3 regions of the Methylorubrum sp. SL192 genome follow, and region 3 is predicted to be linked to each of the others. Evidence: riboswitches for the same ligand, from Rfam matches in the RefSeq annotation. Region 3 holds a riboswitch; each other region holds the start of a gene.
What was found. A riboswitch is a leader RNA that binds a small molecule or an ion and turns the genes downstream of it on or off. The one in region 3 is predicted to bind cobalamin.
Positions count from the first base shown of each region.

Region 1 (9,995 bases), 1.2 Mb from region 3:
TTGGCGTGGCGGAAGCTGACATGGTTCACGTCGAAGCCGGCCGAGAACGTGTTGGCCAGCCCGAACAGGGCACCGCGGAACGTCGCGTCGAACCGATTCCCGACCTGTTCCTGGCTATGGCCAATTTCGAGATAGTCGGAGCGATCGACGAGCCCCGTTGCCGGGTTGAAGCGGTACTGCTCGACGTCGCGCCAATGTCGGCGGCTTTGCAGGCGGTAGGCGGTGTTGCGCACCGTCACGTCGGCCGAAGGGGTCCACTCCGTCCGGAACTGCGTCCAGTTGTCGGTCCAGGCGATCTTCGAATCGCGGACGTTGTAGTTGTTGAAGCGGATGGCGTCGGGCACACGACCGTTCACCAGCGGCGTGCCCCAGTAGCGGGTGGGCTCCTGGTAGCCAAGATCATGGCTGAGGGTGAAGGCGAGATCCGGATTCGCTTGGAGCGTCAGCGCGCCCGAGATCGCGAGATTGCGGAAGTCGCCCTCCGGCGTGATCCAGCCACCGGCACGATTGCCGCTGACATTGAGGCGATAGGCCAGGGATTCGCCGATCGGCCCGGTCGAATCGACCGCCGCGCGGGCGATGCCGTCCTCGCCGAGGCCGAAGCGGGCGACATTGAGCGGCGTGAACAGCGGCTTCTTCGAAACGACGTTGACGATACCGCCGATGGCTCCGTCCCCATAGAGAACGGAGGCCGGCCCGCGCAGCACCTCAATGCGCTCCACGTTCCACGTATCGAACGGGAAGGTGACGGTGTTGGCGCCGACATAGAGCCGGGTGCCATCGAACAAAGTCTGGATCGAGTTCTGCCCAGCAAAGCCGCGGGCGGTGAAGAAGCCGAGTCCGTTGCCCGGCGAGCCGAAGGCCGTGATGCCGGTGCCGTTCTGCGACACGGCCTCCAGCACGCTGGTCTGACCGCGCAGGCGGATGGTCTCGCCCGAGATGATGTCGAGACTCGCGGGCGTTTCCAGCGGCGTGAGACCGAGCCGGCTCGCCGAGCGCGACGGCGTGCGCAGGTTGAGGCCGACCGGCGAGGACTGCGTCAGATTCGGCGTCCGCAGGGCTGCGGCGGCGTCCGTGCCGACGGCGTCGGCCGGTGCATTGGCGGGCAGGCCGATCCCGGCACCGCCCTGCACTGCGATCTCATCGAGTTGTGTCAGGAGTGCTTGGGCCCGGACCGGACCGGACGTCGTGAGGGGCAGGGCGGCGACGGCGGACAGGAGGGACCGGCCGCAGAAGCGGCGGTGAAGGGGGGACATGATGGACACGATGCCTCGGCAGCGACGGTGGCACGTCACCGCGACCGAGGCCGATCCACTGCCGGCCATGGGCCTTCAGCGTCTCGACACCTGCTGGGACACCCCGCCCGGCATGGCTCGCGTGTGACCACGGCTGACGGCAGGTCTCCTGGCTCGCGGGTCGTCGCCCTCCATCGTCTTCCCAGGCGAGGCATGCCCAGTGACGTGGTGATGGAGGACTCTTCGCTCACAGTTGCGGGGGCAGCCGCGGGATCGAGCTCGAAAGCCCTTCACCGCGTTCCCTTTTGATCCCTTGCGGGAACCGTCAACGGTCAAGCTACGGTCAAGGCGGCGCTTCGGTCAATGCGCCCTGTGCCGTTCGGTACGCCTGCGCGAGCGGCGATCCAAAAACACGGACCCTGCCGCAAGCAAAGGCGAACGGCAGCCAGAAAAGAAAAAAGGCCGCCCCGAAGGACGGCCCGAAGTCTAGGGAGGAAACGCCCAAGAAGGGCTGCAGGACCGCGACGCCATCGCGATCCGGCATGGCCATGATTTCTCAGGTTGCAGTGCACAAAGCAATCGCTGGCGCGTCGGATCGGGCATGCATTCATTGCATATGTTCGGTTCCGAACTCATCCGCTTCCGCGGAGCCATTCGGCCGTCCAGGGGTTTCGGTCCTCCGAATGCTGCCTCATGGATGCCAGAGATGCCCCGTTGGATGTTCGCTTTTCCCGTCGTGCTGATGATCCTTGCAGGGCTCGTCGTTTTCGCCTTCACGCGCACCGGCCCGACCGACAACCAGAACACCCACGCTCCGCAGACCGGCCAGACCCGCTGACGCCGCCGAATCCCGGAGCGCGCCGGCCCCTGAGCCATTCCGGCCCACAAATTGCGAAGTTTGTACGGTCGGAATCGTTCGGTGGGGTCCTCCATGCGGATCGGATGCGTTTTCCTCTTGAGCGCCCTCCTGCTTCCATCCGGGGCTCACGCAGTCGATGGGCATGCGGACGCGGCGGCCTTCGCGGCGGCGGCCCGTCACCATGTCGGTGAGCGCGTCACGCTCGATCATTGCCACCTCGTCTACGCGACCGACGACGAGATCACCTGCATCGGCCTGTTGCCGGAGGATGCGGCAGGCAATGTCCGCTTGGCCGGCAAGCTTCTGATCCGGGTCGCGGCCGCAGAGATGCAGGGCCGCACCCGTGCCCTCGCGCTCTGTGCCGGTGGCGCTCTCGACGAAGCCTGCGAGGTGAGCGTGGCGGGAGAGGTGTTCGATGCCTCCCCTTCATTCGGGCTCGGCGAGGCCCAGTTGATGGGCTTGCGCGAAGCGACGATCTGCTGGCCGGACTGAGCTTCGCGAAGCGCTGCCGAGCCTGATCCTGCGAGAGTGATACGCGCACCGATGTGAGGCCGATCTCCGGCGATGGACCCGCGTGAACCCTCAAGGGTCTAGTGCGTTCGAACTCCAAGGGAGTTCGCCGATGATCACTCGTCTGTCGTTTGCCGCGGTTCTGGTCGCGGCCCTCGCCACATCCGCTGCCGCCCAAGGGCCGGCGCAGACCGGGACCGGCGGCGGTCCGGCTTCGACCATCTACGCGCCGAACACCTCTGCCGTCGGTCAGACCATGCCGCCGGCCGGGGCGGGCGGTGTGCGGCGCGACCCGGGCAATCCCGACCGCGAAACCGCCATGGAGAAGAAGGACGACAAGATCGATACCGGGATCTGCATCGGCTGCGATAAGTAGATCCGGCGAACCGAGGCGCGGCCTCCCGCGCGCCGCGCCCGGTTCATTCCGACCAGCGCAAAGCCGCGGCGGCGGCCAGGGTGCCCACCACGGCCGCGATCAGGCTCAGGGCGGCCAACACCGTCAGCGGGGTCGTGAACGGCACCGTGCCGCCGAGGGCAGCCTCCGCGGCCGAGACCCCGAAGATCAGGGTCGGGACCATCAGCGGCAGCACGATGATGGCCAGGATCAGGCCGCCCCGGCGGATGGTAGCGGTCAGCGCCGCGCCGACCGCACCGATGAAGGCCAAAGCCGGCGTGCCCAGGGCCAGCGTCAAGGCCGTGGCGCCCATGGCTTTCGGGGAGAGTGCCACCAGCAAGCCGAACAGCGGCGAAGCGAGCGCCAGGGGCAGGCCGGTGGTGAGCCAGGAGGCCAGGACCTTGGCCAGCACCACCAGCTCCAGCGGCACGGCAGCGCCCGTCATCAGGTCGAGCGAGCCGTCCTCCTCGTCCGACTGAAACAGCCGGTCGAGGCCGATCAGGGTGGCCAGCACCGCCGAGAGCCAGAGGATCGCGGGGCCGATCCGCGACAGCAGGTTCATGTCGGGCCCCAGTGCGAAGGGCACCAGCACGACAATCATCAGGAAGAAGACGAGCGAGAGCGCGCCCGAGCCGCCGATCCGGGCGGCCAATTTCAGATCGCGGGCGAGGAGGGCGGAGAAGGCGCGCATCACAGCCAATCCTCCGCCTCGAACGCCGCTTCAGAGACGGCCTCGGGTGCCGCCGGTCCAATGCGCAGCTCGCGGGCATCCTCCAGGCCGAGGGCTTGGTGCGTTGCAGCAACCACGAGCCCTCCTTCGGCCCGGTGGCGTCCCATCAGCCCCGCGAGAACCCCCTGCGAGGCGAGGTCCAGGGCGGCGGTCGGCTCGTCGAGCAGCCAGAGCGGGCGACGGCAGACGAGGAGGCGCGCCAGCGCCACCCGGCGTCGCTGCCCCGCCGAGAGGTAGCCGACCGGCAACCGTGCGACATGCGGCAGGCCCATCGCCTCCAGGGCCGCCTTCGGGGAGGCGGCGGGATTGCCGAGAAGATCGCGGGCGAATTCGAGATTCTCGGCGGCCGTCAGCGCCGATTTCAATCCGTCCCGGTGCCCGACCACGTGAAGGAATTCCGGCAGGTTCGCCTCGCCGATGCCCTCGGCGCGGATCGTGCCGGCATCGGGCTTGAGGCGGCCGGACAGCATCGTGAGCAGGCTCGATTTGCCCGCGCCGTTGCGCCCGGTGACCATCAGGCCTTCGCCGGGTCCGAGCACGAAGGAAAGTCCGGAAAAGATGCGGCGTCCGGAGCGGCGGCAGGCCAGATTCTCGACGATCAACCGCACGGATCGGCCTTCGATGAGGTTGAGGTCCGCACGCTTCGTCTCGGTCCTGGCTGTCGGATCTCCTCGCCTGGCGCGAGGGGAATACCGGGACATCTCGCGGGCGGAGAGGCCGGTCTCGTGCGGCCTATAGCGGATCGTTCGGCGGCGCGCGAACCGCTCGGGCCGCTGACGCATTGATTCGGTGATGCCACATGGCAGTTTCGCAGGATGGGCGACCATGGATGCCGAGACGGCCCCGCAGGCCCCGCTCCACCCCGTCCGAAGCGGCTATGGCCCGCGATCCCGCCGCCATCGCCGGGCGCACGCAAGTGGAAGCCCGACTCGCAAGCCTGACGCCGGACCAACGCGCGGCGTTCTGGGACGCAGTGCGCCACTGCTACGTCTTGGGCGCGGACAGCCGCCGGACGCGTCGGTAGGGCGGGACCGCAATATCAGTCGCGCGCCTGTGTCATCGGGCCAGTAGCGGCCAATTTCGAAACGTTCTATAGACCGGCTCAGGCTGCGCCGCGCGATCATTCCAGGGCGTCCAAATCGCCCCTCGCGCACCATCCTGAGTGTCATTCGCGGGCCTCCCGGCCGCCGGGAGTTCCCCGAGGGCACTCGCTACCCGGGCACCCCCGGGGCGGCGCGCGCTCCTTGGAGCGTCTCCGGCCGAACACCTCTCGTGGCGCAGGTTATGCCTGCTCCGTGTTCGCTAACGCCAGCTCAGGACCCGACTCGCCGTGGCATCCCTCGACAGCTTCAAAGCTCGCCAGACGCTTCAAGCAGGCGGCAAGACCTACACCTACTACTCCATTCCCGAGGCGGAGAAGAACGGCTTGGCCGATTCGACCGCCCTTCCGTTCTCGATGAAGGTCATCCTCGAGAACCTCCTGCGCTTCGAGGACGACCGCTCGGTGAAGCGGGCCGATATCGAGGCCGCCGTCGCGTGGCTCGGTAACCAGGGCAAGGCGGAGACCGAGATCGCCTTCCGCCCCTCCCGCGTGCTGATGCAGGACTTCACCGGCGTGCCGGCCGTCGTCGATCTCGCCGCGATGCGTGATGCCATGGTCGCGCTCGGCGGCGACCCCCAAAAAATCAATCCGCTGGTCCCGGTCGATCTCGTGATTGACCATTCGGTGATCGTGGATGAGTTCGGCACCCCGAAGGCGCTCGGCGACAACGTCGCCCTCGAATACGCCCGCAACGGCGAGCGCTACACCTTCCTGAAATGGGGCCAGTCGGCCTTCGATAACTTCTCCGTCGTCCCGCCGGGCACGGGCATCTGCCACCAGGTGAACCTCGAATATCTGTCCCAGACGGTCTGGACCCGGACCGAGGACGGCGCCGAGATCGCCTATCCCGACAGCCTCGTCGGCACCGATTCGCACACCACCATGGTCAACGGTCTGGCCGTGCTTGGCTGGGGCGTCGGCGGTATCGAGGCCGAGGCGGCGATGCTCGGCCAGCCGCTGTCGATGCTGATCCCCGAGGTGATCGGCTTCAAGCTGTCCGGCAAGCTGCCCGAGGGCACCACCGCGACCGATCTCGTGCTCACCGTCACGCAGATGCTGCGCAAGAAGGGCGTGGTCGGCAAGTTCGTGGAGTTCTACGGCCCCGGCCTCGACGACATGCCGGTCGCCGACCGCGCCACCATCTCCAACATGGCGCCGGAATACGGTGCGACCTGCGGCTTCTTCCCGATCGATCAGAAGACCATCGACTTCCTGAAGGTCACCGGCCGGCAGGACGACCGCATCGCGCTGGTCGAGGCCTATGCCAAGGCGCAGGGCATGTGGCGCGACGCCAAGACCCCCAATCCCGTCTTCACCGACACGCTCGAACTCGACATGAGCACGGTGCGTCCGTCGCTCGCCGGCCCGAAGCGCCCGCAGGACCGGGTGCTGCTCGACAGCGCCAAGGCCGGCTTCGCCGACTCGATGGAGAAGGAGTTCAGACGAGCGGCCGACATCGCCCGGCGCTACCCGGTCGAGGGCACGAACTTCGACATCGGCCACGGTGACGTGGTGATCGCCGCGATCACGAGCTGCACCAACACCTCGAACCCGAGCGTGATGATCGGCGCCGGCCTGCTCGCCCGCAACGCGGTCGCCAAGGGCCTGACCTCGAAGCCGTGGGTGAAGACCTCGCTCGCGCCCGGCAGCCAGGTCGTCGGCGAGTATCTCGACAAATCCGGCCTCCAGGCGAGCCTCGACGCGCTGGGCTTCAACCTCGTCGGCTTCGGCTGCACCACCTGCATCGGCAATTCGGGCCCGCTCCCGGCGCCGATCTCGAAGGCGATCAACGACAACGATGTCGTCGCCGCCGCGGTGCTCTCGGGTAACCGGAACTTCGAGGGCCGCGTGAACCCGGACGTGCGGGCGAATTACCTCGCCTCGCCGCCGCTCGTGGTCGCCTACGCGCTCGCCGGCTCGCTCCAGATCGACATCACCACCGAGCCGCTCGGCCAGGGGTCGGACGGCAAGCCGGTCTACCTGAAGGATATCTGGCCGTCCTCGGAGGAGGTGAACCGCTTCATCGAGGAGAACATCACCTCGGAGCTGTTCAAGAGCCGCTACGCCGACGTGTTCGGCGGCGACGAGAACTGGAAGGGCGTCGAGGTCACCGAGGCCGAGACCTTCGCCTGGGATGGGGGCTCCACCTACGTGCAGAACCCACCCTATTTCGAGGGCATGACCAAGACGCCCGATCCGATCACCGACATCGAGGGCGCGCGCATCCTCGGCCTGTTCCTCGATTCCATTACCACCGACCACATCTCGCCGGCCGGTAACATCCGCGCGGCTTCGCCCGCCGGTGCGTACCTGCAGGAGCATCAGGTGCGGGTGCAGGACTTCAACCAGTACGGCACCCGGCGCGGCAACCACGAGGTGATGATGCGGGGCACGTTTGCCAACATCCGCATCAAGAACCAGATGGTTCGGGACGAGGCCGGCAACGTCGTCGAAGGTGGGTGGACGCTGCACCAGCCCGTTGGCGAGCGGATGTACATCTACGACGCGGCGATGCGCTACGCCGAAGAGGGCACGCCGCTGGTCGTCTTCGCCGGCAAGGAATACGGCACCGGCTCGTCCCGCGACTGGGCGGCCAAGGGCACCAAGCTCCTCGGCGTGCGCGCCGTGATCGCTGAAAGCTTCGAGCGCATCCACCGCTCGAACCTCGTCGGCATGGGCGTGGTCCCGCTGGTCTTCCAGGGCGAGGAATCCTGGGAATCGCTCGGTCTCAAGGGCGACGAGACCGTGACGATCAAGGGGCTGTCCGGCGAGCTGAAGCCGCGCCAGACGCTGACCGCCGAGTTCACCTCCGCCGACGGCTCGAAGCGGGAGGTCCCGCTGACCTGCCGGATCGATACGCTCGACGAGCTGGAATACTTCCGCAACGGCGGTATCCTGCCCTACGTGCTGCGGTCTCTGGCGGCGTAAGCGCCTCCTCCGTTCGCGCTGCCTGAAAGCCTCTCCCGCAAGGGAGGGGCTTTTTCGTTGAGCGAGTGGTTCCGGCAACCGTTCCGAAGCAAACAAGACGAAGAGGGGCCGAGGCGTCGGCCGTGGCTCGACGCTTTGTCGGTGCATCCGCTATTCCCTCACCATCGAACGCTCCGCCCCAATCGACGCGGCGGGCCGGCTGGGAAATGACGCTCTATGATCCTCGAAATCGCACAGATCGACGTAAAGCCCGGCTCGGAAGCCGAATTCGAAGCCGGCATCGCGAAGGCCGCCGAGATTTTCCGGGCCGCTGCCGGCTGCCGCAGCTTCGCGGTGCGCCGCTCGATCGAGAAGCCGCAGCGCTACCGCCTGCTGATCGAGTGGGATACGCTGGAGGCACACACCAAGGACTTCACCGGCTCGCAGGCCTGGAAGGACTACCGGGCGATGGTCTCTCCCTATTTCGAGGCTCCGCCCCAGGTGGAGCACACCGAACTGACGCTTCAGGCCTTCTGAGTGTCTCGCTCCGACCGCCCGCCGCACCGTGCTGCCTGAGGCGAGACGGTCGGAGGCCGGGCGTTCTGTGAAGCATCCTAAACGGCCGCCAAGGGCTGGACGACAAAAGGGGGAGACGGCCTCGTGAAGATGTACGGCAACTGGCGCTCAGCCGCGGCTTTCCGCGTGCGCATCGCCCTCAACCTCAAGGGCATCGCCTACGAGGAGGTCTTCCTCGACCTCGATGCCGGCGACCAGCACAAGCCCGACTTCCTCGCGATCAATCCGCAGGGCGCGGTGCCGGCGCTGTTCGATGGTGACGGTCCGCCGCTGACGCAGTCGCTCGCGATTCTCGACTATCTGGAGGAGACCCGGCCCGGCGTTCCACTGCTGCCGGAGGAGCCGCGGGCGCGGGCTCGTGCCCGCTCGCTGGCCCAGGTCGTCGCCTGCGACACCCATCCCCTCTATGTGCCGCGGGTGCGCACCTTCCTGATGGAAAATTACGGCCTGCCGCGGGAGCGGATGCTGGAATTCCTGCGCAACGCCTTCACCACCGGATTGAAGACGCTGGAGACCCGGCTCTCGAATGAGGCTGGCACCGGCCGCTTCTGCCAGGGCGACGCGGTGAGCCACGCCGACCTGTGCCTCATCAGCCTGTGGGTGGGTACCGGCATTTTCGGGATCGACACGGCGGCCTATCCGACGGTGAAGCGCATCAGCGAGGAAGTACTGGCGCTCGATGCCGTTGCCCGCGCTCATCCGCTGCGCCAGCCCGGCGCGCCCGCGTCTTGATGAAAAAAAATTTTACGAAACTGTCCGTTCAGTAATGCTGGATTTGCGTTCCAGACACGCTGCGAACGTGTGGGTCCTTTCACAGTTACCGATGTAAGATCATTCCAAACTGAAAGGCTGCCGAGCGAGGCGGCCTGCGACGCGAGTGGGGCGAGGATGGTTCCGAGCGAATCGGTCACGGATCAGCACAAGATCGTCGTGGTGGGGGGAGGGGCCGCCGGGCTCGAACTGGTGACCAAGCTCGGCAACAAATACGGCAAGCGCGGCAAGGCCCACATTACCCTGGTGGACCGGGCGCGCACCCATATCTGGAAGCCGCTGCTGCACGAGGTCGCCGCCGGCTCGCTCGATGTCGGCCATCATGCGATCGATTACCTGCACCACGCCCACGCCAACCACTTCCGCTACCGCATCGGCGAAATGACCGGGCTCGACCGCGAGAAGCGGGTGATCCATCTCGCCGCCAGCCGTGACAGCGAGGGGCGCGAGGTCACGCCCGTGCGTACGATCCCCTACGACACGCTGATCATGGCGGTGGGCTCCACCACCAACGATTTCGGCACGCCGGGTGTCGCCGAGCACGCCATCGCCCTCGACACCAAGGAGCAGGCGCTGCGCTTCCACCAGCGCCTCGTCAACGGCATGCTGCGCGCTCACACCCAGGACGGTCCGGTGCGTCCCGGCCAGCTCCACGTGGCGGTGATCGGCGCGGGCGCGACCGGCACCGAGCTGGCAGCGGAACTGCACCGCACCACCCGCGAGGTGGCACGCACCGGCCTCGACCGCATCGATCCGGCCAAGGATCTGAAGATCACCCTGATCGAGGCCGCCGACCGCATCCTGCCGGCGGTGCCGCAAAGGCTGGCGGTCGAGGTGATGGGCCAACTCGCCAAGATCGGCGTCGAGGTGCGGGTGCAGGCCCGCGTCACCGAGGTCCGGGCCGACGGCGT
Region 1 covers NZ_JAPPQV010000003.1:1,822,515-1,832,509, forward strand. The annotation lists gene OVA30_RS09320 (TonB-dependent receptor) at 1-1,256, opposite strand, end outside; gene OVA30_RS09325 (hypothetical protein) at 1,258-1,383, shown strand; cobalamin riboswitch at 1,378-1,577, opposite strand; gene OVA30_RS09330 (hypothetical protein) at 1,579-1,785, opposite strand; gene OVA30_RS09335 (hypothetical protein) at 2,167-2,586, shown strand; gene OVA30_RS09340 (hypothetical protein) at 2,717-2,980, shown strand; gene ccmB (heme exporter protein CcmB) at 3,024-3,689, opposite strand; gene ccmA (heme ABC exporter ATP-binding protein CcmA) at 3,689-4,336, opposite strand; gene acnA (aconitate hydratase AcnA) at 5,059-7,758, shown strand; gene OVA30_RS09360 (antibiotic biosynthesis monooxygenase family protein) at 7,975-8,274, shown strand; gene maiA (maleylacetoacetate isomerase) at 8,398-9,045, shown strand; gene OVA30_RS09370 (NAD(P)/FAD-dependent oxidoreductase) at 9,202-9,995, shown strand, end outside.
Region 1: another riboswitch for cobalamin. It lies ahead of OVA30_RS09320 (TonB-dependent receptor); the one in region 3 lies ahead of OVA30_RS03595 (CbtB domain-containing protein).

Region 2 (9,995 bases), 340 kb from region 3:
GCGACCGGCCACGACGAGATCCGCCGCTTCTATACCGATCTGCTCGCGCGCAAGTCGGACTTCCCCGAACCCGAGACCCTGCCGGCGATCCGCAACGGCGACCTCGCGCTGACCTTCGCGCGGCTGCCGAACGGCGCGCTCTCGGTCGAGTCGGCCCGCCGGCAATCGGACGGGACGTGGCGCTGGGCCATCGACCAGCTCAAGCTCAAGCCCGTCGCCAAATCCTGAAGGGCTCCAAAGCGGGTTTCGAAAGGACAAGTCCTTTCGCGGGTCCAGGGCAGAGCCCTGGTGAAGGGACATCGGGGCGCTGCCCCGATGTCCCGCCAAAGGGATGATCCCTTTGGAAACCCGTTAATCCGCCGAGGCCGAGCGGCGCGGCGTGGCGTTGCGCCGGCTGGCGAAGATGCCGGGGGCGGTGCCGGGCACCACGACCAGGCGCCGGACCTCGCCGCTCAGATAGGCCTGGAGGAAGCGGGTGTAGTTCCGGAACACGACGCAGCCGTTCGAGGCGCCGCTCGGGCCCAGCATGTAGGTGTGGGCGAGGATGCCGTCACGCCCGTGGATGGCGGCCGAGCCACCGACCGGATTGAGGCGGATCGCCCGCACCCCATGGAACAGGGCCTCGCGCTCCCGCAGGTCGTAGACCCCGGGCGGGGTGGCGCCGCGCATCCGGATATGGACGTGGTCCGGGTTGTCCTGGGCGACGCCGAGGCCGGAATGGGCCTCCAGCACCTCGCCGCTCGGCAGCGTCACGGTGGCGGCGCTGATGTCGTAGACGGCGACCCCCGGCTCGGAGACCGGGCCCGGCACGACGCGGCGCCGCGCAGCCGAATCGACCGCCCCGCTATCGAGCCCGGCATAGGCCATCGCCTTGTCCGAGGACGGCGTGGGCGCCGAACCCGGCAGATCGAACATCTTCTCGAGGAAGTTGCGGTTGTCCGTGACCGCGGCGCTGAACACGCTGCGAGTCGGCTCGGTGGAGGCGCGCGCCGCGGACGCCGTGGCGATCCGAGGCGTCGCCGCCCGGGCGGTCTGCGTGCGCGGCTCGTAGCGGAATTCGTCGGGCCGCCGCACCGGCAGCGGCACCGTGAGGGCGAGGCGGGCCGTCGGTGCGGCCGGGCGCGGTGTGACGGCGGGCGCGGCGTCGGTGGCCTGCTCCGCGGGGAGGGCGGCCAGGGTCGTGGCCGGCTCCGATGGGGCAGGCTGCGACTTGGACGGCTCCGCCACGGGCGGCGCCCGGAAGGCGGACACCTGCGCGGTCCGCGGGATGAAGCCGCCGGAGGCCGTGTCGAGCACGGGGGTGGGGTCGAGCATCCAGGCCAGCGCGCCGGGCGCGGCCTGCACGGCCGCCGCCCCGTCGGCCTCGGCCGAAACCTGCGCGGTTTCCACGGGGGCGGGCGCAGCGCGATCCTGCGGTTGCAGGATCCCGGCGACCGCGAGACCCCCGAGGGCGGTCAGCGCGAGCGCCGCGACAGGCGGGCGGCGCCGACGGCGGATGACGGGCCGGGCGGAGCGACTCTGGACGAGCTCGGCGATGTCCATTGCGGGCGGTACTCGACAACGCGGATCCCACACGGCCTCCCGCCGTCATCTCCGGCTATCTGTGCCAGAATGACAAAACGAGATGGCTTCGCCGATTAGGGAAGGATCAACCTTAAGCCTCCGTCATTCAACGGGATCTTGGTTAATCTTGCCTAAAGCTCGGTCACGTCCTTCGAAAAACGTTCGTTGCGGATTCTCAGCGGCTCCGCCGCGCCACGAGGCGGCGGCCTCTACCAAACGCCGCGGCGCAGTGCGCGCTCGATGACGAGGCCAGCCGGACGATCGCCATCGTCTCGCGTGCCCGCCTTTGGGCCGATGCGGGAAGCGCAGCCGCTATGGGGCTTCTTGCGGAGCCCTTGTGCTCTACGGGCCACAGGTTGTGTGATGTTGTTACATTTCATTGGCCGGTCTGTTGACCCTGCGCCGCATCGCAGCGAAGTTGCTGCGGCCAAGGTTCCCCGGACGCATGTCCGAGGGCTAAGAGGGAATTCGGTAAGCCCGTCCGGGCGAGGCCGAAGCTGCCCCCGCAACTGTGAGCGGCGAGCCACCGTCGTCGAAGGTCACTGGTGCCCTGCACCGGGAAGGCCGAGACGGGGGCGCTGACCCGTGAGCCAGGAGACCTGCCTTGGCGCGACGATGTCCCCCGGGCGGGGTGCTCCGGCGGCGTGCCTGATCGGCGAGAGCGTTCCCCTGCGCTCCCGGCGGGGCACCCGCTCGGGCCCGCACCCGAACAGCCAGAGCGCGCCTTGTGACAGTTCGGACGATCCTGAACGCCATCGACGTCCCGGCCCGGCGCCCGCCTTGGATGCTCGCCGCGCTGCTCTGCGCCGGCCTGCACGGCCCGGAGGCGCGGGCACAGGAATCGGTCACCCTGGAGGAACTGGCGGTCGAGGGCGAAGGCCGCGGCGTCGGCAACGGCGCATCGGATGGCCGGACCAGCGCTGCCGGCACGATCGGCCTGATCGGGCCGACGCCGGGCTACCGCGCCGACCGCGCGGTGAGCAGCACCAAGACCGACACGCCCCAGCGCGACGTGCCCCAGATCGTCACGGTCGCCCCGCGCGAGGTCATCACGGATCTCGCCGCCACCCGCGTCGATCGCGTCTTCAACTACACGCCGGGCGTGGCGCAGCAGAACAATTTCGGCGGCCTCTCGGTGTTCAGCTACGCCATCCGCGGCGTCACCACCTCCGAGATCTACAAGAACGGCTTTCCGCTCAACCGCGGCACGCCGCCCCCGCCCGACGCCCAGAACGTCGAGCGCGTCGAGGTGCTCAAAGGCCCCGGCGGCGGGCTGTTCGGGCGCAGCGATCCGGGCGGGCTCGTCAACATCATCACCAAGCAGCCGACCGTCGAGCGCTTCGTCGAGATGGGCGGGTTGTGGGACTCGTTCGGGCAGTTCCGCGGCACGGTCGATTCCGGCGGCGCGCTGAACGAGGAGGGCACGCTCGCCTACCGCTTCAATCTCGCCGCCGGCCGCCAGGGCAGCTTTCGCGATTTCGTCGACAGCGACCGGCTGCTCGTGGCGCCCGTCCTGAGCTGGCAGATCACGCCGGACACGCGCATCACCGTCGAGACCGAGTTCCTGCGCAACCGCATCGTCTTCGACCGCGGCGTCATCGCCCTCAACGGGCGGCTCGGGCTCTTGCCGATCTCGCGCTTCCTCGGCGAGCCGGGCCAGAGCACCTATCAGACCAACAACACGATGCAGGTCCGCGTCGATCACCGCTTCAACGCCGATTGGCAGATGCGGCTCGCCACCCACTTCAACACCGGCACGCTGGAGGGTGAATCCGCCGAGATCCGCGCCATCGCCGCCGACAACCGCACCGTCTCACGCGACCGCAACATCCGCGACTACCGCTGGGACACGGCGATTGGCCAGGCGGAGGTGGTCGGGCGTTTCGACACCGCCGGCATCGGCCACACCATGCTGCTCGGCTTCGAGCGCGAGAGCACCGACAGCCGGACGGTCTACAACCGCTCGACGATCCGACCGGGTTCGACCTTCGCCATCGACATCTACGATCCGCGCTACGGCCAGCCGCTGCCGCCGATCGACCGCTTCCGCAACAACCTCGAACGGATCACCAACACCGCCCTCTATGCGCAGGACCAGATCGTCCTCACGCCCGAATGGAAGGCGCTGCTCGGCGTGCGCTTCGACTTCTTCGAACAGTCGTTCCGCGAGCGCATCCCGCGGTCCCAGGTCGATCAGACCTACTTTGCCGCGACGCCCCGCGCCGGCCTCGTCTACCAGCCGCTGCCCGAACTCTCCCTCTACGCCAATGTCGGCACGAGTTTCCGCCCCAATATCGGTCCCGATGCCGCCGCCGCCTCCGCCTTCGGGCCGTTCGCGCCGGAAACCGGCATCGGCTACGAGGTCGGGGCCAAGCTCGACCTCTATGGCGGCGCACTGGCGCTGACCGGCACCGCCTTCCGGATCGACCGGGAGAACGTGCTGACGCCGGATGCCAACGGCAGCGGCTTCTCCGTGGCGGTCGGCGGGGTGCGCAGCCAGGGTTTCGAGCTGACCGCCGCTGGCCAGATCACGCCGGAGATCAAGCTGCTGGCGGGCTACGTCTACGCGGAGGCCGTGGTCACCGAAGATCCGACCTTGCCGGCCGGCACGCCGCTCATCAACGTGCCGCGCCATTCCGGCAGCCTGCTCGCCGTTCACGAGGTGCAGGCCGGCCCGTGGAAGGGGCTCGGGCTCGGCGGCGGCGTGCGCGGCGTCGGCGAGCGGGCGGCGGACGCGGTCAACAGCTTCTCCCTGCCGGCCTATATCGCCGTCGATGCGCTCGCCTATTACCGCTACGAGAACTTCCGCTTCGGGCTGAACATCGAGAACGTGTTCGACACCGAGTATTACGAGAGCTCCCTCAACCGCTTCCGGGTCTATCCCGGCGCGCCCCGGCGCTTCACCGGAACGATGACGGTGCGGTTCTGATGAGGGCTCGCCAAGGGGCGGCCACGGCTGAGTCCGCACCGGCTCCCATCGCCGCGGGGGTCGCGCCACGCACCCGCATCGGCGCCATCGATGCCCTGCGCGGGCTCGTGATGCTGCTGATGCTGGTCGATCACGCGCGGGAGTTCTTCTACCTCCACGCCCAGGTGAGCGACCCGGTGAACCTCGCGGCGACCCCGCCCGGCCTGTTCCTGACGCGGGCCGCCTCGCATTTTTGCGCCCCGGTCTTCCTGCTGCTGACGGGGCTCTCGGCGAGCCTCTACGGGCAAAAGCACGGCAGCCGCGCCGCGACCTCCGCCTTCCTCATCAAGCGCGGACTCTTCCTGGTCGCCCTTGAAGTGACCCTGGTGAACCTCGCCTGGACCCGTGCCCTGCTGCCGCCGATCCTCTACCTGCAGGTGATCTGGGCGATCGGTCTCAGCATGATGGCGCTCGCCGCCCTGCTCTGGCTGCCGCGCCCGGCGCTGATCGGCGTAGGCCTGGCGATCATGCTCGGGCACAACGCGCTCGACGGGATCGTGCTCGCGCCCGATCAGCCGGGCTACGCCCTGTGGGCGGTGCTGCATCAGCGCGGCCTGATCCCGCTGCCCTGGGGCGCGGCGCGCACCTCCTATCCGGTGCTGCCCTGGATCGGTGTGATCGCCGCGGGCTACGCGCTGGGGCCGCTCTACGGCGCGGGCGTCGATCCGCGCACGCGCCGCCGACGCCTCGTCGCCCTTGGGCTCGCGAGCCTCGTCGCCTTCCTGATCCTGCGCGGCCTCAACAGCTACGGAGATCCGCATCCGTGGCTGGCGGGCAAGGATTGGGGCGCGGACGCCCTGTCCTTCGTCAACCTCACCAAGTATCCGCCCTCGGCCGACTTCCTGCTCGCAACCCTCGGTCCCGGCCTGCTGCTGCTCGCGCTGTTCGAGCGCCTGCCGGAACGGCGTCTAGGCTGGCTCACCGTCTTTGGCGGGGTGCCGCTGTTCTTCTACCTGCTGCACTTGTGGGCCCTGCGCCTGACCTATGACGGCCTGGCCGCCTTCGGTCTTGCGGGTCCCTCCGGCCGGATCGAAGTCGGTGCCCCGTTTCAGATCTGGCTGATCGCGGCACTGTTCGCGCTGGCCCTCTACCCGGCCTGCCTCTGGATGGTGCGGCTGAAGCGGCGCAGCCGGTGGCGGGGTCTGAGCTACCTCTGACCCCGCCCGCGCCGCCTACTGATATCCCTTCGGGAACGGGTTCGGCTCGATCAGCTCCGGGCTCTCGTAGACCACGTCGAACTGCCCGTCCGGCCGGGCGCGGGCGACCCGGGTCTTGGCCCAGAGGTGATGGTTCTCGTGGATCTTCACGGCGCCTTCCGGTGCGTCCTTGATCTCGAGGCCCGGTGAAACGGCGATCACCTTGTCGACCTCGAAGGAACCGGCCTTCTCCACCGCCGCCTTCCACAGGAAGGGGCTGAGATAGGCGGCCTGGGTGATGTCGCCGATGACGGTCTTGTCGCCCCAGCGCTTCTTGAAGGCGGCGACGAAGGCCTCGTTGGCCGGAGTCTTGACCGACTGGAAGTACTTCATGCAGCTATAGGCGTCGGCGATGTTCTCGCCGCCGATGCCGTCGACGTCGTCCTCGGTCACGGACACCGTCACCAGCGTCTGCTTCTTGAGGTCGATGCCGGCCGCCTTGAGCTGCTTGTAGAAGGCGACGTTCGAGCCGCCGACGACGGTGGCGAAGATGACGTCCGGCTTCTTGAGCTTGATCTTGTTGATGACCGAGTTGAACTGCGTGTGCCCGAGCGGGAAGTATTCCTCGCCGACGATCGTGCCCTTGGTCACGTTGGTGATGTGCTTGGTCGCAATCTTGTTGGTGGTACGCGGCCAGATATAGTCCGAGCCGACCATGAAGAAGGATTTGGCGCCCTTCTCCTTCGTCACCCAATCGAGGGCGACGAGCGTCTGCTGGGTCGCCTCCTGGCCGGTGTAGATCACGTTCTTGGACTGCTCCAGACCCTCGTAATAGGTCGGATAGTACAGGAGGCCGTTATACTGCTCGAAGACCGGCAGCACCGCCTTGCGCGAGGCCGAGGTCACGCAGCCGAACACCGCCGCGCAATGGTCGTTGACGACGAGCTTGCGCGCCTTCTCGGCAAAGGTCGGCCAGTCGGAGGCGCCGTCCTCCTGGATCACCTTCACCGTGCGGCCGAGGATGCCGCCGCTCGCATTGATCTGTTCGATGGCGAGCCTTTCCCCTTGCGTCGCCCCGGTCTCGGACATCGCCATGGTGCCGCTGATCGAGTGCAGGATACCGATGGTCACCTCCTTGTCGGTGACGGCGAGCGCGCCCGCGCCGGTCTGCGCAAGAGCACGTCCGGGCAGGGCGCTTAGCAGCGGAGAGGCGGCAAGGCCGAGCAGAAGCCGGCGGCGGAGATGGAAGTGGGCGTCGTTTCGGTCACGCGAGCGCATGTCTCTTCGAATTCCTTCGAACGTCATTCGGCCAATCGGTCCGAATGACGGCCCTGTGGCCGCCAGACGAGGCCGATGCCCCCGTGCGTATTTCGTCTCAGGAAACTGATTTGTATCAAGGGGAATTGCTGGGCGGCCTGCCCATATTTCTCGCGATGTGCCGTCCGGCTAGTCGTTTCGGGGCAATCTCTACTTTCGGCGCCGGCCGGGCGCGCACCCGCTCAAGGTCTCGAACACGATCCGGAACACCGCATCCATGCCCGCCGACAACGCACCGCCGTCCGGGGCGAGCAGGCGCAGGCCGAGTCCCGCGCCGTTGGGCAACGGGCTCACGCCGGTCAGGCAGCCCGCCGCGTCGGCCGCCTGTCTCAGATGGAGGCCGGCCAGGCGCGCGTCGTCGGGGGCGCCGAGCACGACCATCGTGCCGTAGGCGCGGTGAGGCCCCGTCGGTGAATCCGGCGCCGTGAACGCCCTCCCGTCGATGCGGCTGCGCTCCCGCACCAGCGCGCGGCCCTCGGGGTCACGGATCGTCAGGCCGAGGTCGAGCCGGTCGAACGGACGGCCCTCACCCGCGGGGTCGTGACAGGCGACGCTCTCGGTGACGATGGCGCGGGCGCCGGGCTCGGCGGTGATCTCGGTGGAGACGGCGAGATGGGCGCCCGGAAACAGGATCAGCGGATCGGGATTGAGCGCGAGGAAGGCATCCGCGGCGATGGTGAGCCGCGTCTCCTGGCGCGAGGGTTCCGGGCCGCCGCGATGCACGACCGTGCCGGCCTGGGTCGTGACATGGACCCGCGCGCCGGACCGCGCCGCGATCGCCAGGGTGAGGTGGTCGGCGGCGTAGAGGCCGCCCGAGGCCGATTGCAGGTAGAGGGTTGCGAGGTCGGGGCTATCCGGATGCATCCGGAAGGCGCGGGTGATGTGGAACGGGTAGGGCACGGCCTGCCGCGACAGCACCGTGGTGCCGCCGCCGCGGGCGAAGACGAGGGAGGCCTGCACCCGGCGCCCGACCGGAGCGGTTGGGGTGGGCGTCTCGGGAAGGCCGTCCAGCGACAGGGCCATCAGGGCGCAAACAGCACGGCGCGGCAGATCGCATCGGCCACCGCCTCGACGCCCTCGCCGGAGCGGGCATTGGTGGCGGCCACGGGCTTCGCGCCCCGGACGCGGGCGGCCTCCGCCAGCATGGCGGGCAGATCGACGCCGACATGGGGTGCGAGATCGGTCTTGTTGATGACGAGGAGGTCGCAGCGCAGCACGCCGGGGCCGCGCTTTCGCGGGATGTCGTCGCCACCCGCCACGTCGATCACGAAGATCCACCAATCGACCAGATCGAGGGAGAAGGTCGAGGCGAGGTTGTCGCCCCCCGACTCGAAGATCAGGAGTTGGAGCCCCGGAAACTTCGCCTCCAGATCGTCGCCTGCCGCGATGTTGAGGGTCGGATCCTCGCGGATGACGGTGTGCGGGCAGGCGCCGGCCTCCACCGCCTCGACCCGGGCCGGATCGATCAGCCCGGAGCGGCGCAGGCGCTCGGCATCCTCCTTGGTGACGAGGTCGTTGGTGACGACGGCGAGATCGACGCCGCGGGCCTGGAGTGCCGGGATCAGCCGCTCGATCAGCGCGGTCTTTCCCGAACCGACGGGGCCGCCGATGCCGATGCGGGCGGCGGTGACGGATTCGGGGAGGGCAGGGGAGGGGGAGGCGGTCATCGCAGCATGTAGCGTTGGGCGAGCGGGAGGACGGTAGCGGGCTCGCAGGTGGCGAGTTCCCCGTCCACGAAGACCTCGAAGGTCTGCGGATCGACCCGGATCTCCGGGCAGGCGTCGTTCCAGAGCATGTCGGCTTTGGTCAGCGTGCGGGTGCCGCGGGCCGGCAGCAGGTTCTTCCGCAGGCCCAGGCTCTCGCGGAGCCCACCCTCAATGGCGAGCGGGTGGACGAAGCAGGCCGACAGCCCCTGCTTGGCCAGCCCGAACGCGCCCCATTGCGGGCGCATCAGCATCGGCTCGCAGGTCATCAGGGAGGCCGCGGAATCGCCCATGGCGCCCCAGGCGATGAAGCCGCCCTTGATCACGAGTTCCGGCTTGATGCCGAAGAAGGCCGGGCGCCAGATCACGATGTCGGCCATCTTGCCGGGCTCCAGCGAGCCGATATGCTCCTGAATGCCGAAGGTGCGCGCGGCGTTGATCGTGTACTTGGCGATGTAGCGCTTGATCCGGGCGTTGTCGCCGAAGCCCGGCCGTTCCTCCGGCAGGGCGCCGCGCTGGTCCTTCATCTTGGAGGCGAGCTGCCATGTCCGGCAGATCACCTCGTGGATGCGGCCCATGCCCTGGCTGTCGGAGCCGAGCATCGAGATCGCGCCGATATCGTGCAGCACGTCCTCGGCCGCGATGGTCTGCGCGCGGATGCGGCTCTCGGCGAAGGCCACGTCCTCCGGCAAAGCCGGGTTGAGGTGGTGGCACACCATCGTCATGTCGAGGTGCTCGTCGAACGTGTTGACCGTGTAGGGATTGGTTGGGTTCGTCGAGGAGGGCAGGCAGTGGGGCAGCCCCGCCACCCGGATGATGTCGGGTGCGTGCCCGCCGCCCGCACCCTCCGTATGGTACATGTGGATCGTGCGCCCGCCGATCGCCGCCAGCGTGTCCTCCACGAAGCCCGACTCGTTGAGCGTGTCGGTGTGGAGCTGGACCTGGAAGTCGTATTCGTCGGCAAAGCCGAGGCAGGCATCGATCGCCGCCGGCATCGCCCCCCAATCCTCGTGGATCTTGAGGCCGAGCACGCCGGTCTCAAGCTGTTCCTTCAAGGCCGCCGGCTTGTGGGTGTTGCCCCTTCCCAAAAAACCGAAATTGACGGGCCAGGCTTCGGCCGCCTGGAGCATTTTTCCCGTGTTGAACGGCCCGCCGGAATCGATGCCGACGGTGATCGGCCCGAGCGAGCCGCCGAGCAGCGTCGTGATCCCTGAGGCGATGGCGTGATCGGGCAGGCCGGCGGAATCGAAGTGGACGTGGACGTCGATGGCGCCCGGCGTCGCGATCAGCCCCTCGCAGTCGCGCACG
Region 2 covers NZ_JAPPQV010000003.1:244,916-254,910, reverse strand. The annotation lists gene OVA30_RS02125 (YybH family protein) at 1-228, shown strand, start outside; gene OVA30_RS02120 (tlde1 domain-containing protein) at 352-1,542, opposite strand; cobalamin riboswitch at 1,977-2,184, shown strand; gene OVA30_RS02115 (TonB-dependent siderophore receptor) at 2,348-4,492, shown strand; gene OVA30_RS02110 (DUF1624 domain-containing protein) at 4,492-5,688, shown strand; gene urtA (urea ABC transporter substrate-binding protein) at 5,704-6,945, opposite strand; gene OVA30_RS02100 (urease accessory protein UreD) at 7,135-8,007, opposite strand; gene ureG (urease accessory protein UreG) at 8,007-8,651, opposite strand; gene ureC (urease subunit alpha) at 8,648-9,995, opposite strand, start outside.
Region 2: another riboswitch for cobalamin. It lies ahead of OVA30_RS02115 (TonB-dependent siderophore receptor); the one in region 3 lies ahead of OVA30_RS03595 (CbtB domain-containing protein).

Region 3 (9,995 bases):
GGTTCCGCACCGGCGAGGCGACCGTGCTCGCGGCCGAAGGGCAGTTCACCGACGCGATGCCGGAGGTGCTGATCGGCTCCACCCGCGGCCCCGTGGGCCACGGTTTCGCGAGCATGCTGGGGCAGGTCCAGGGCCATACCCGCATGTTCGTGGTGCGCGACCTCAACCAGCTCGTGCGCCCGTCCACGATCATGACCACGAAGGTCACGATCCACACCGCCGAATATGCCGAGCTGCTGGGCGGCGTGGTTCAGGCGGCCACGGCTGACGCCATCGTCGATTGCGTCATCGAGGGCATCCTGCCGAAGGACGGCCTCGACGAACTCTGCATGATCATCACGATCTGGCTCGACGAGCGCTGCGGCACGGACGAGAACCTCGACCGCAAGGATCTCTACCGCACCAATTACGAGGCGACGAAGCTCGCCATCGCCCGCGCCATGAAGGGCGAGCCGACGATCGACGAGCTGATCGCCAACCGCAAGACGGTCAAGCACTACGCGCTCGAAGACATCATCGAGTATTGATGTTTTCGCACGCGACGGGACGCGGCTTAGGCCGCGCCCCGGTCGATGGGCTTCGGTCGCTCGGCCCGATCATCCCGTGGTCTTGGGGTGATCGGACCGCCTCACGCGAAAAGACTACTTCTTGGCGACGTAGGGGGCGATCATCTTGCGCGGATCGACAATCCGGTCGTAGTCGGCCTCGGAGACGTAGCCGAGCTTGAGCGCCGCCTCCCGCAGGCTGAGATCCTCCTCGTGCGCGAGGTGGGCGATCTTCGACGCCTTGTCGTAGCCGATCGTCGGGGCCAAAGCCGTCACCAGCATGAGCGAGCGATCGACGTAGTCCTTGATCCGCTTGTGATTGGGCTTCGTGCCCTCGATGAGGTGCTTGCGGAAGTTGCGGCTGCCGTCGCTCAGCAGCCGGATCGACTGCAGGACGTCGTAGATCATCACCGGCTTGTAGACGTTCATTTCGAGCGAGCCGCTGGCGCCGCCGAACCCGGTGCTGACGTCATTGCCCATCACCTGAAGGGTGACCATCGTCAGCGCCTCGACCTGGGTCGGGTTCGTCTTGCCCGGCATGATCGAGGAGCCCGGCTCGTTCTCCGGAATGATCAGCTCGGCCAGGCCCGCGCGCGGACCGCAGGACAGCAGCCGGATGTCGTTGGCGATCTTGTAGAGCGAGCCGGCCAGCGTGCGCAGCGTGCCGGACAGGTGGACGATGGCGTCGTGCGCGCCTTGGACCACGAACTTGTTGGGCGCCGTGACGAAGGGCAGGCCGGTCAGCCGCGCGATCTCCTTCGCGCTCGCCTCGGCAAAGCCCGGCTGCGCGTTGATGCCGGTGCCGACCGCGGTGCCGCCGAGGGCTAGGCGGTACACGCCCTTCAGCGCATCGTCGAAGCGCTCCAGGTTGTCGCTCAGCATGCCCGAATAGCCCGACCATTCCTGCCCAAGCGTGATCGGGACGGCATCCTGCATATGGGTGCGCCCGATCTTGATGATGTCCTTCCACGCCTCCGCCTTCGCGGCGATGCTGTCCCGCAGCTCGGTGATGGAGGGCGCGAGCCGCTGCCGGACCGCGATCGCGGCGGCCATGTACATCGCCGTCGGGAAGGTGTCGTTCGACGACTGGGCCATGTTGACGTGGTCGTTGGGATGCACGGGATTCTTGCTCCCGAGCGGCTGACCGGCGATCTGGCTCGACCGGTTCGCGATCACCTCGTTGACGTTCATGTTGAACTGGGTGCCGCTGCCCGTCATCCAGACGTGCAGCGGAAACATCTCCGCGTGCTGTCCGGCCAGGATCTCGTCGCAGACCTGAACGATGAGCTTGTGCTGCGTCTCGCCGAGGCGGCCATCCGCGAAATTGACGTTGGCGGCGGCCTTTTTCAGGATCGCGTAGCTCGACACGAGCTCACGCGGCATCCGCTCGATCCCGATGTCGAAATTCTCGATCGATCTCTGCGTCTGGGCGCCCCACAGCTTGTCGCAGGGGATCTTCACCTCACCCATGCTGTCCTTCTCGACGCGGAAGCACTCGCCGCCATCCGTCGCAGAGCTCCCGGCGGGCTGCACGCCGGCCTTGCCGGTCTCCGCGGCCGCCACCTTCGGGATCGTCGCACCGGCCGCCAAGCCGATCGACGTGAGCAGTCCGGTCTTGAGGATGTCCCTGCGCTCCATGGAGCCGTGCCCTTTCTTGCTCTCGCGACCGACGTGCCGAGGAGGACGGGCGATCACGGCCCGTCCGGCCGCGGCCCGCACGCGATCCTCCGGCGAGGCGCACGCGATCAATGATCCATCGTCCACGGGCAGGATGAGCCCGGCCGGGCGACGGCCGGGGCTGCATGCGTGGCGCAAGGCAGGTGATCAATTGTTATGGAGGGATAGGGCTGACACTTGGTCTGCCCTGTAGGCCTCTCACCTGATGCTTCGGCGGTGAAAGGCAGATGAGTGCTGAATTTCCAGGCTTCGGTTTGATCTTGTGATAATATAATTCAATATCGTCAGGTCGGCATCGATCGTGCCGATGGGCGTGTCTCTCAGGATACGCCCGCTGCGCCATCGAGCCCGGTGCCGAAACGGTCAGGGATCCGGCATTTCGTGACGCGGGCCCACATCGGACTTGGTCAGATCGGACTTGGCGGACATCGCCGCGCGTCGTGCCCGAACTTCGGACGCCCTCATTCCGGGGGAGGGCGCTGACGACCGGAAGCGGCGTCCCGGCCCCTGGCCCTCGGGCCGGGCGTCAGAACTCGATCCCCTCCTGCGCCTTCACCCCCGCCGAAAAATGGTGCTTCACGCTGCCCATCTCGGTGACGAGGTCGGCGGCCTCGATCAGCGCCGGCTTGGCGTTGCGGCCGGTCACGACGACGTGGAGGTCGGGGCGCCGGGCGGCGAGGTCGGCGAGCACCGCGTCGAGGTCGAGATAGTCGTAGCGCAGGGCGATGTTCAGCTCGTCGAGGACGAGGAGGCGGATGCTCTCGTCCGCCATCAGCGTCTTGGCCGTGTCCCAGGCGTTATGGCAGGCGGCGATGTCGCGGGCCTTGTCCTGCGTCTCCCAGGTGAAGCCCTCGCCGAGCGCCTGCCAGACGATCTGGTCGCCGAAGCTCTTGAGCGCGCGGGCCTCACCCGTGTCCCAGGCGCCCTTGATGAACTGCACCACGCCGACCCGGTGACCCCGCCCGAGCATGCGCAGCACGAGGCCGAGGGCGGCCGTCGTCTTGCCCTTGCCGGGGCCGGTATGGACGATGAGCAGGCCCTTCTCGATCTTCTTCGAGGCGACCTCGGCGTCCTGCACCGCCTTGCGCTTGGCCATCTTTTCGCGGTGGCGCGTGTCGTCTTCGGTCATCAGGGATTCTCGCGTGAGGGTTTGACCGTCAGCGGCAGCCCGGCGACGGTGAGCACGACCCGGTCGGCCTCGCGCGCCAGCCGCTGGTGCAGCCGCCCGGCCGCATCGCGAAAACGGCGGGCGAGGGCGTTGTCCGGCACGATGCCGAGGCCGACTTCGTTGGCCACCAGCACCAGCGGACCCGGTGCGGCGGCGCAGGCCCGTGCCAGGGCCTCGGTCGCCGCGTCGAGATCGGCCTCGGCCAGCAGCAGGTTGGTGAGCCAGAGCGTGAGGCAATCGACCAGCACCGGCCCGGTCGCGGCGGCCACCGCCTCCGGCAGCGCCATCGGCACGTCGAGGGTGTGCCAGGAGTCGGAGCGCCGCGCCCGGTGCTCGTCGATGCGGACCCGCATCTCCTCGTCCCAGGCCTGCGCCGTGGCGATGTAGAGCCAGGGGGCGGGACAGGCCTCGATCAGCCGCTCGGCATAGGCGCTCTTGCCCGAGCGCGCACCGCCGAGCACCAGGGTCATCCGAGGGGCGGCCTGAAGCATCCGCACCCTTTGCCTCACGCGCCGCCAGCGCGTCAAAGCCGTTCTGTTGACAGCGTGTTGTCAAATCGGCAGCATATTGTCATGAAGCGTTCGGATCATGACGCCGCGGACGCCGCGACGGCTCTGGTGCTGGAGATCTTCCGGTCGAGCGGCGCGCTGCTGGCTGCCGGCGATCGGTTGGTGGGGGATTTCGGCCTCACCAGCGCCCGCTGGCAGGTTCTGGGCGCCGTCGCGCTCGCGGCGCAGCCGCTGCCGGTCGCCCGCATCGCCCGCGACATGGGCATGACCCGCCAGGGCGTGCAGCGGACGGTCAATGAGCTGGCGAAAGCGGGCCTCGTGAGCTTCGCGGACAATCCCCACCACCTGCGCGCCCGCCTCGTTCTCCTCACGCCCGCGGGCCGGGATGCCTACGCGGCGGCGGCGGCGCGGCAGGCGCCCTGGGCGGCCGCACTCGCCCGCGGTCTCAACCCTGCGGCGCTCGAGGCCGCCCGCGCCCTCGTGCGGACCATCGGCGAGCGGGCCGGCGAACGCCGGAGCGGCGAACAATCGGGAGACCACGATGCTGATCGGTGAACTCGCTCTCGTCGCGGCAGCGGCCTTTGCCGGCGCCGCGCTGTATGTCGGCTTCGTGGAGCATCCGGCCCGGCTCGTCCTCGACCCGGCCTCCCAATTGCAGCAATGGCGCCCGAGCTATCGCCGCGCGACCCGGATGCAGGGCGGCTTGGCGCTGGCCGCCACCGCCCTCGGCCTGCTCGCCTGGGCGCGTACCGGCGATCCGCGATGGGGGCTCGGGGCGGCGCTCGCGCTCGCCAACTGGCCCTACACTTTGCTTGCGATCATGCCGACCAACCGCGCCCTGCTCGCCGCATCAGCGACCGATCCGGTCGTGGCGCCGCTGATGCAGCGCTGGATCCGCCTGCACGCGGTCCGCAGCGGGCTCGGTCTAGCGGCGGTGGCGGCCTTCCTCTGGGCGCTGTGGTGATCGCGGCCGGTGCGGGACACGTTGTGCGTCCGTCCGCATCAGGCTATGACCGCTCCGTGACGGTGCCCCGGCAACGGGGTGAAAAGGGAATGCGGTGAGAGGTTTTCCAGAAGCCTCGATTCCGCGGCTGCCCCCGCAACTGTAAGCGGCGAGTTCCTGCCACGAGCCACCGGGTGATCCGGGAAGGCGGCAGGCACGATACCAGCCGCGAGCCAGGAGACCTGCCGTCCAGCGAAGTTTTGTTCTCGAACGCCGCCGGTGGGGCGGCCGGAGCCCGTGACCCGATGACGACTGCGACCCTTCAGACCCAGGCCGCCACCACCCGTTCGGCCGAAGGCGCCCGCGCGCTCCTCGTTGCCGCCTTCCTCGGCCTCGGTCTCGTCTTCGTGGCGGGCTTTGCTCCGGCGAGCGTCCTGCACAACGCGGCGCACGATTTCCGCCACGCGCAGAACTTCCCCTGCCACTGATCCGCGCATCCAGCGGCTTCAAGCAGTTCCATGATCATCCGGTTGCTGTCGGCGGCGCTCGTCGCCGGCTTCCTCGCGTCCGTCGTCGCGACGGGCCTGCAGCTCACGCTGACCTCCCCGCTGATCCTTCAGGCGGAGACCTATGAAGGCGAGGGCGCGCATGCCGCCCTCCCGCCCTCCCGCGATGAGACCTCCTTCGCCGCCCTGATCGTCCCGGCCCACGCCCATGCGCATGGCGAGGGCGGACACGATCACGGCAAGGCCGACGCGTGGCAGCCCGCGCCGGGCCTGCAGCGCATGGCCTTCACCGGTCTCGCCACGCTGGTCGGCGGCGTCGGCTACGCGCTGCTGCTCGCGGCGGTGATGCTGGCGCTGCGCCGCGAGCCGACCCCGCAGGGCGGACTCGTCGTCGGCATCGCCGGCTTCCTCGCGGTGGTCCTCGCCCCGGCCATCGGCCTGCCGCCGGAATTGCCCGGCATGGGCGCGGCGCCGCTCGTGCTGCGCCAGTCGTGGTGGCTGATGACGGTGGTGGCGACCGGGCTCGGCCTCTACCTGATCGCCGTGCGGCGGGTGCCGCTGACGATCCTCGGTGGCCTCGTCCTCATCGTCGCGCCGCATCTTGCGGGCGCGCCGCAATCGATCGACACCGTCTCTTCGCAGGTGCCGCCGGCCACGGCCGCTCAGTTCGCCGCGCGCGCGCTCGCCATCGGCTTCGTGTTCTGGGCGGTGATCGGGCTCGCCTATGGCTGGGCCTGGGGCCTGTTCGGCCGCGAGGCGGGTGCCCGTGCGAATGCCTGATCCCGATACCGCCATCCTGTCGGTCTGCACCACCTGCCGCGCGGCGGGCGATGTCTCCGAGCCGCGCGCCGGGGCCAAGCTGCTGGCCGCGCTGCTGGCGGAGGCCGGGCGCGCGCCCGTGCCGGGCCTGACGATCGAGGGTGCCGAGTGCCTCTCGGTCTGCAAGCGGCCCTGCACCGTCGCGGTCGTCTCGCCCGACCGCTGGACCTACGTCTACGGCGACTTCGACGCGCTCGAAGATCCCGACACCTCCGCCCGCACCATCCTGGCGGGTCTGCGTCGCTACCTCGAGACCCCCGACGGCGTCGTGCCCTGGCGCGAACGGCCGGAGGCGTTTCGCAAGGGCGTCGTCGCCCGCATCCCGCCGCTCAAGGCGGCCCGAGGGGAGACCCCATCATGAGCCTCGTCGAAAAAATCCCCTGCACCATCGTCACCGGCTTCCTCGGAGCCGGCAAGACGACGCTCGTGCGCCACACCGTCGAGAACGCCCGCGGGCGCCGCCTCGCCATCATCGTCAACGAGTTCGGCGATCTCGGCTTCGACGGCTCGTTCCTCGCTGCCTGCGGCATCGAGGGCTGCAACGAGGATTCGGTGGTGGAGCTGCCCAACGGATGCATCTGCTGCACCGTGGCCGACGATTTCGTGCCGGCGCTGACCAAGCTGCTCGACCGGCCCGAGCCGCCGGAGCACATCCTGATCGAGACCTCCGGCCTCGCCCTGCCCAAGCCCCTAGTCCAGGCGTTCCAGTGGCCGGCGATCCGCTCGCGGGTCACCGTGGACGGCGTCGTCGCGGTGGTGGACGGCCCGGCGGTCGCCGCGGGGATGTTCGCCGAGGACCCCGACGCCCTCGCCAACCAGCGCGCGGCGGACCAGTCGGTCGATCACGACAATCCGCTGGAGGAAGTGTTCGAGGACCAGATCCTCTGCGCCGACCTCGTGGTGCTCAACAAGGCCGACCTGCTCGACGCGGCGGGCCGCGACAAGGTCCGCGCCGATATCCAGGCGCACCTGCCGCGCGCGGTCGAGATCGTCGAGACCGAGCACGGCCGGCTCGACCCGCGTGTGCTGCTCGGGATCGCCGCGGCGGCCGAGGACGACCTCGACGCCCGCCCCTCGCATCACGGCGAGGGCGAAGACCACGACCACGACGATTTCGAATCGGTCGCGATCCCCGTCGGCATCGCCGGCAGCCCGGAAGATCTGTCCGCCCGCGTCGAGAAGGCGGCCGAGACCGAGGGCGTGCTGCGGATCAAGGGCTTTGCCGAGGTGAAGGGCAAGCCGATGCGCCTCGTGGTGCAGGGCGTCGGCCGGCGCGTCGCCTCCCATTACGACCGCCCGTGGAAGGGTTCGGAGCCGCGTGACGGACGCCTCGTCGTCATCGGCCTCAAAGGCTTCGATCAGGACGCGGTCGCCGCCGCCCTGCGCGGATGAACCGGGGCGAGGCCGCAGGCCGGCGGCCGCGCGGGCTCTGGCTCGCGGTCCCCGTCCTCGCCCTGCTCGCCGGTTGTTCCGACAGCGGGCGCGAGGCGGACGGGGCGATGCGGATGGCCCAAGCCCCTGCGCCCGCGCCCTTCGTCTCCGCCGCGCGTGACGGAAGCACGGCCAAGCTCGCCTATCGCCACGATCTCACCGTCGGCCTCGGGCCGGACCGGGTGGCGCCGCACTTCGCCGCCGCCCGCGACCGCTGTCTCAACGAAGCTGCGACCTGCACGCTGCTGAATTCCTCGATCCGGGACGGCAACGGCGCGAGCCCGCCGCAGGCGCAGATCGAGGTGCGGCTGCCGCACGCCGCGGTCGCTCCTTACGTCGCCTTCGTCACCGGTCCGCTGCCGGGCGAGGCGGCGGGCGACGTCGTGCTGATCGAGCAGGCGACCCGCGCCGAGGATCTGACGGCCTCGATTGCCGATACCGGCCGGCGCCTCGCCCAGCTCAACGATTACCGCACCCGCCTGACCGCGCTCGCCGAGAAGCCGGACAACCGGGCCGAGGATCTGATCAAGATCGCGGGCGAGCTGGCGCAGGTTCAGAGCCAGATCGAGGAGGCGGAGGGGACGCGCCGCGGGCTCGACGAGCGCGTGGACACCGAGATCGTCACGGTGGACTTCCGCACCAGCCGGGCGCGGGCCGGCGCCTTCGCTCCGGTGCAGGAGGTCTGGGCCCGCAGCGGACCGATCCTCGGCGAGAGCGCGGCCTCGGCCCTCCGCTTCACCGTCGCGAGCCTGCCCTGGCTGCCGATTGTTCTTTTTGCCGCCTTGCTCCTCCGGCTGGTCTGGCGCATCCGGCGCAAGCGGGCCCATCCGGCGCGCGTCCCGTTGGAGCCGTGAGGGCGCCCGCGCCATGCACCTGATCCGCCTCGATACGGTCTCCCTCGACGAGGGCGAGGCGGCGGTCGATCTCGGCCAGAGCCCGGGCGAGATCGTCTTCCTGTCGTTCACCGATACCGACCTCGCGGCCGTCGCGCGCGCCCATGCGGCCGAGCCCGGCCTGCCCACGCTGCGGCTCGCCAAGATGGCGCAGCTGCGCCACCCGATGTCGGTCGATCTCTACGTCGATGCGGTGATCGCCCGCGCCAAGGTCTGCGTGATCCGCTGCCTCGGCGGGCTCGACTATTGGCGCTACGGCATCGAGCGGGCTGCCGCGGCGGCACGGGCGCAGGGGGTCAAACTTGCGGTTTTGCCCGGCGACGACCGGCCGGACCCGCGCCTCGACGCCTTCTCGACCGTGCCGCCCGAGACCTGCATCCGCCTCGACGCCTATTTTCGCGCGGGTGGCCCGGAGAACCTGAAGAACCTGCTGCGCAGCCTCGCGGCGGAGGCCGGCGCCGTCTTGGAGCCCGAGCCGCCGAAGGCATTGCCGCGCGGCTTCGCGTGGTGCCCCGGCTGCGGGCCCGTCGCGCTCGAGACGGCGATGCGGGCCGCCGGGCCGGGGCCGCTGGCGCTGCTGCTGGTCTACCGCTCGGCGGTGCTCTCCGGCGAGACGGCGCCGGCCCTGCAGCTGGCCGCCGCGCTGACTGAGCGCGGCATCGGCAGCGTCACGCTCGCGGTGTCGAGCCTGAAGGACCCGGAGGCCGTGGCGAGCTTGCGCGCGGCGTTGGCCCTGCGCCGGCCGGACATCGTGCTGGCCGCTACCGCCTTCTCCGCCCGCGACGATGCCGGCTTCGTGCTCGACGCCGCCGATTGCCCGGTGATCCAGGCCTATACGATCGGCGCGCCCCGCGACGCCTGGGCCGCCTCGGGTCGGGGCATGAACGCGTCCGACCTCGCCATGCAGGTGGCTTTGCCGGAATTCGACGGGCGGCTCTCGGGCTTCCCGATCTCGTTCAAGGAGGAGGCCGCGGCGGTCGAGGGCTTTTCGGAGCGCCGCGCCGTGCCCGATCCCACGGGCATCGCCGAGCTCGCCGAGCGCGCCGCGGCGTGGGTCCGCCTGCGTCGAACGCCGCGCGAACAACGCCGGCTGGCGATGGTGCTCTCCGATTACCCCGCCCGCGGCGGCCGCGCCGGCTACGCGGTCGGCCTCGATACGCCGGAAAGCGCCCGCGCCATCGCGGCCGACCTCGCCGCAGCGGGCTTTGCCGCGGGCGAGTTGCCTGACGCGGGCGCGCTGATGGCGTCGCTGACGGAGGGCGAGCCGAGCTTTTCGGTATCGCTGACCGATTACGCGGCGTGGTTCGGGGGGCTGCCGGAGGAGCGCCGGACGGAGCTGACGGAGCGCTGGGGCGCACCGGAGGACGACCCGCTCTGCCGGGACGGGGCGTTCCGGTTCCGGATGGTCTGCGCGGCGCAAAACCCTCCCCCCTCTGCGGGGGAGGGTGCCTGCGAAGCAGGCGGGAGAGGGGCCAGCTCAGGTCTTTCTGGAACGGGCGCTCCC
Region 3 covers NZ_JAPPQV010000003.1:588,453-598,447, reverse strand. The annotation lists gene fae (formaldehyde-activating enzyme) at 1-527, shown strand, start outside; gene fumC (class II fumarate hydratase) at 642-2,183, opposite strand; gene cobO (cob(I)yrinic acid a,c-diamide adenosyltransferase) at 2,749-3,351, opposite strand; gene cobU (bifunctional adenosylcobinamide kinase/adenosylcobinamide-phosphate guanylyltransferase) at 3,351-3,881, opposite strand; gene OVA30_RS03605 (MarR family winged helix-turn-helix transcriptional regulator) at 3,963-4,454, shown strand; gene OVA30_RS03600 (DUF1772 domain-containing protein) at 4,441-4,863, shown strand; cobalamin riboswitch at 4,908-5,106, shown strand; gene OVA30_RS03595 (CbtB domain-containing protein) at 5,148-5,330, shown strand; gene OVA30_RS03590 (CbtA family protein) at 5,361-6,128, shown strand; gene OVA30_RS03585 (DUF1636 domain-containing protein) at 6,121-6,528, shown strand; gene cobW (cobalamin biosynthesis protein CobW) at 6,525-7,559, shown strand; gene OVA30_RS03575 (DUF4349 domain-containing protein) at 7,556-8,452, shown strand; gene cobN (cobaltochelatase subunit CobN) at 8,466-9,995, shown strand, end outside.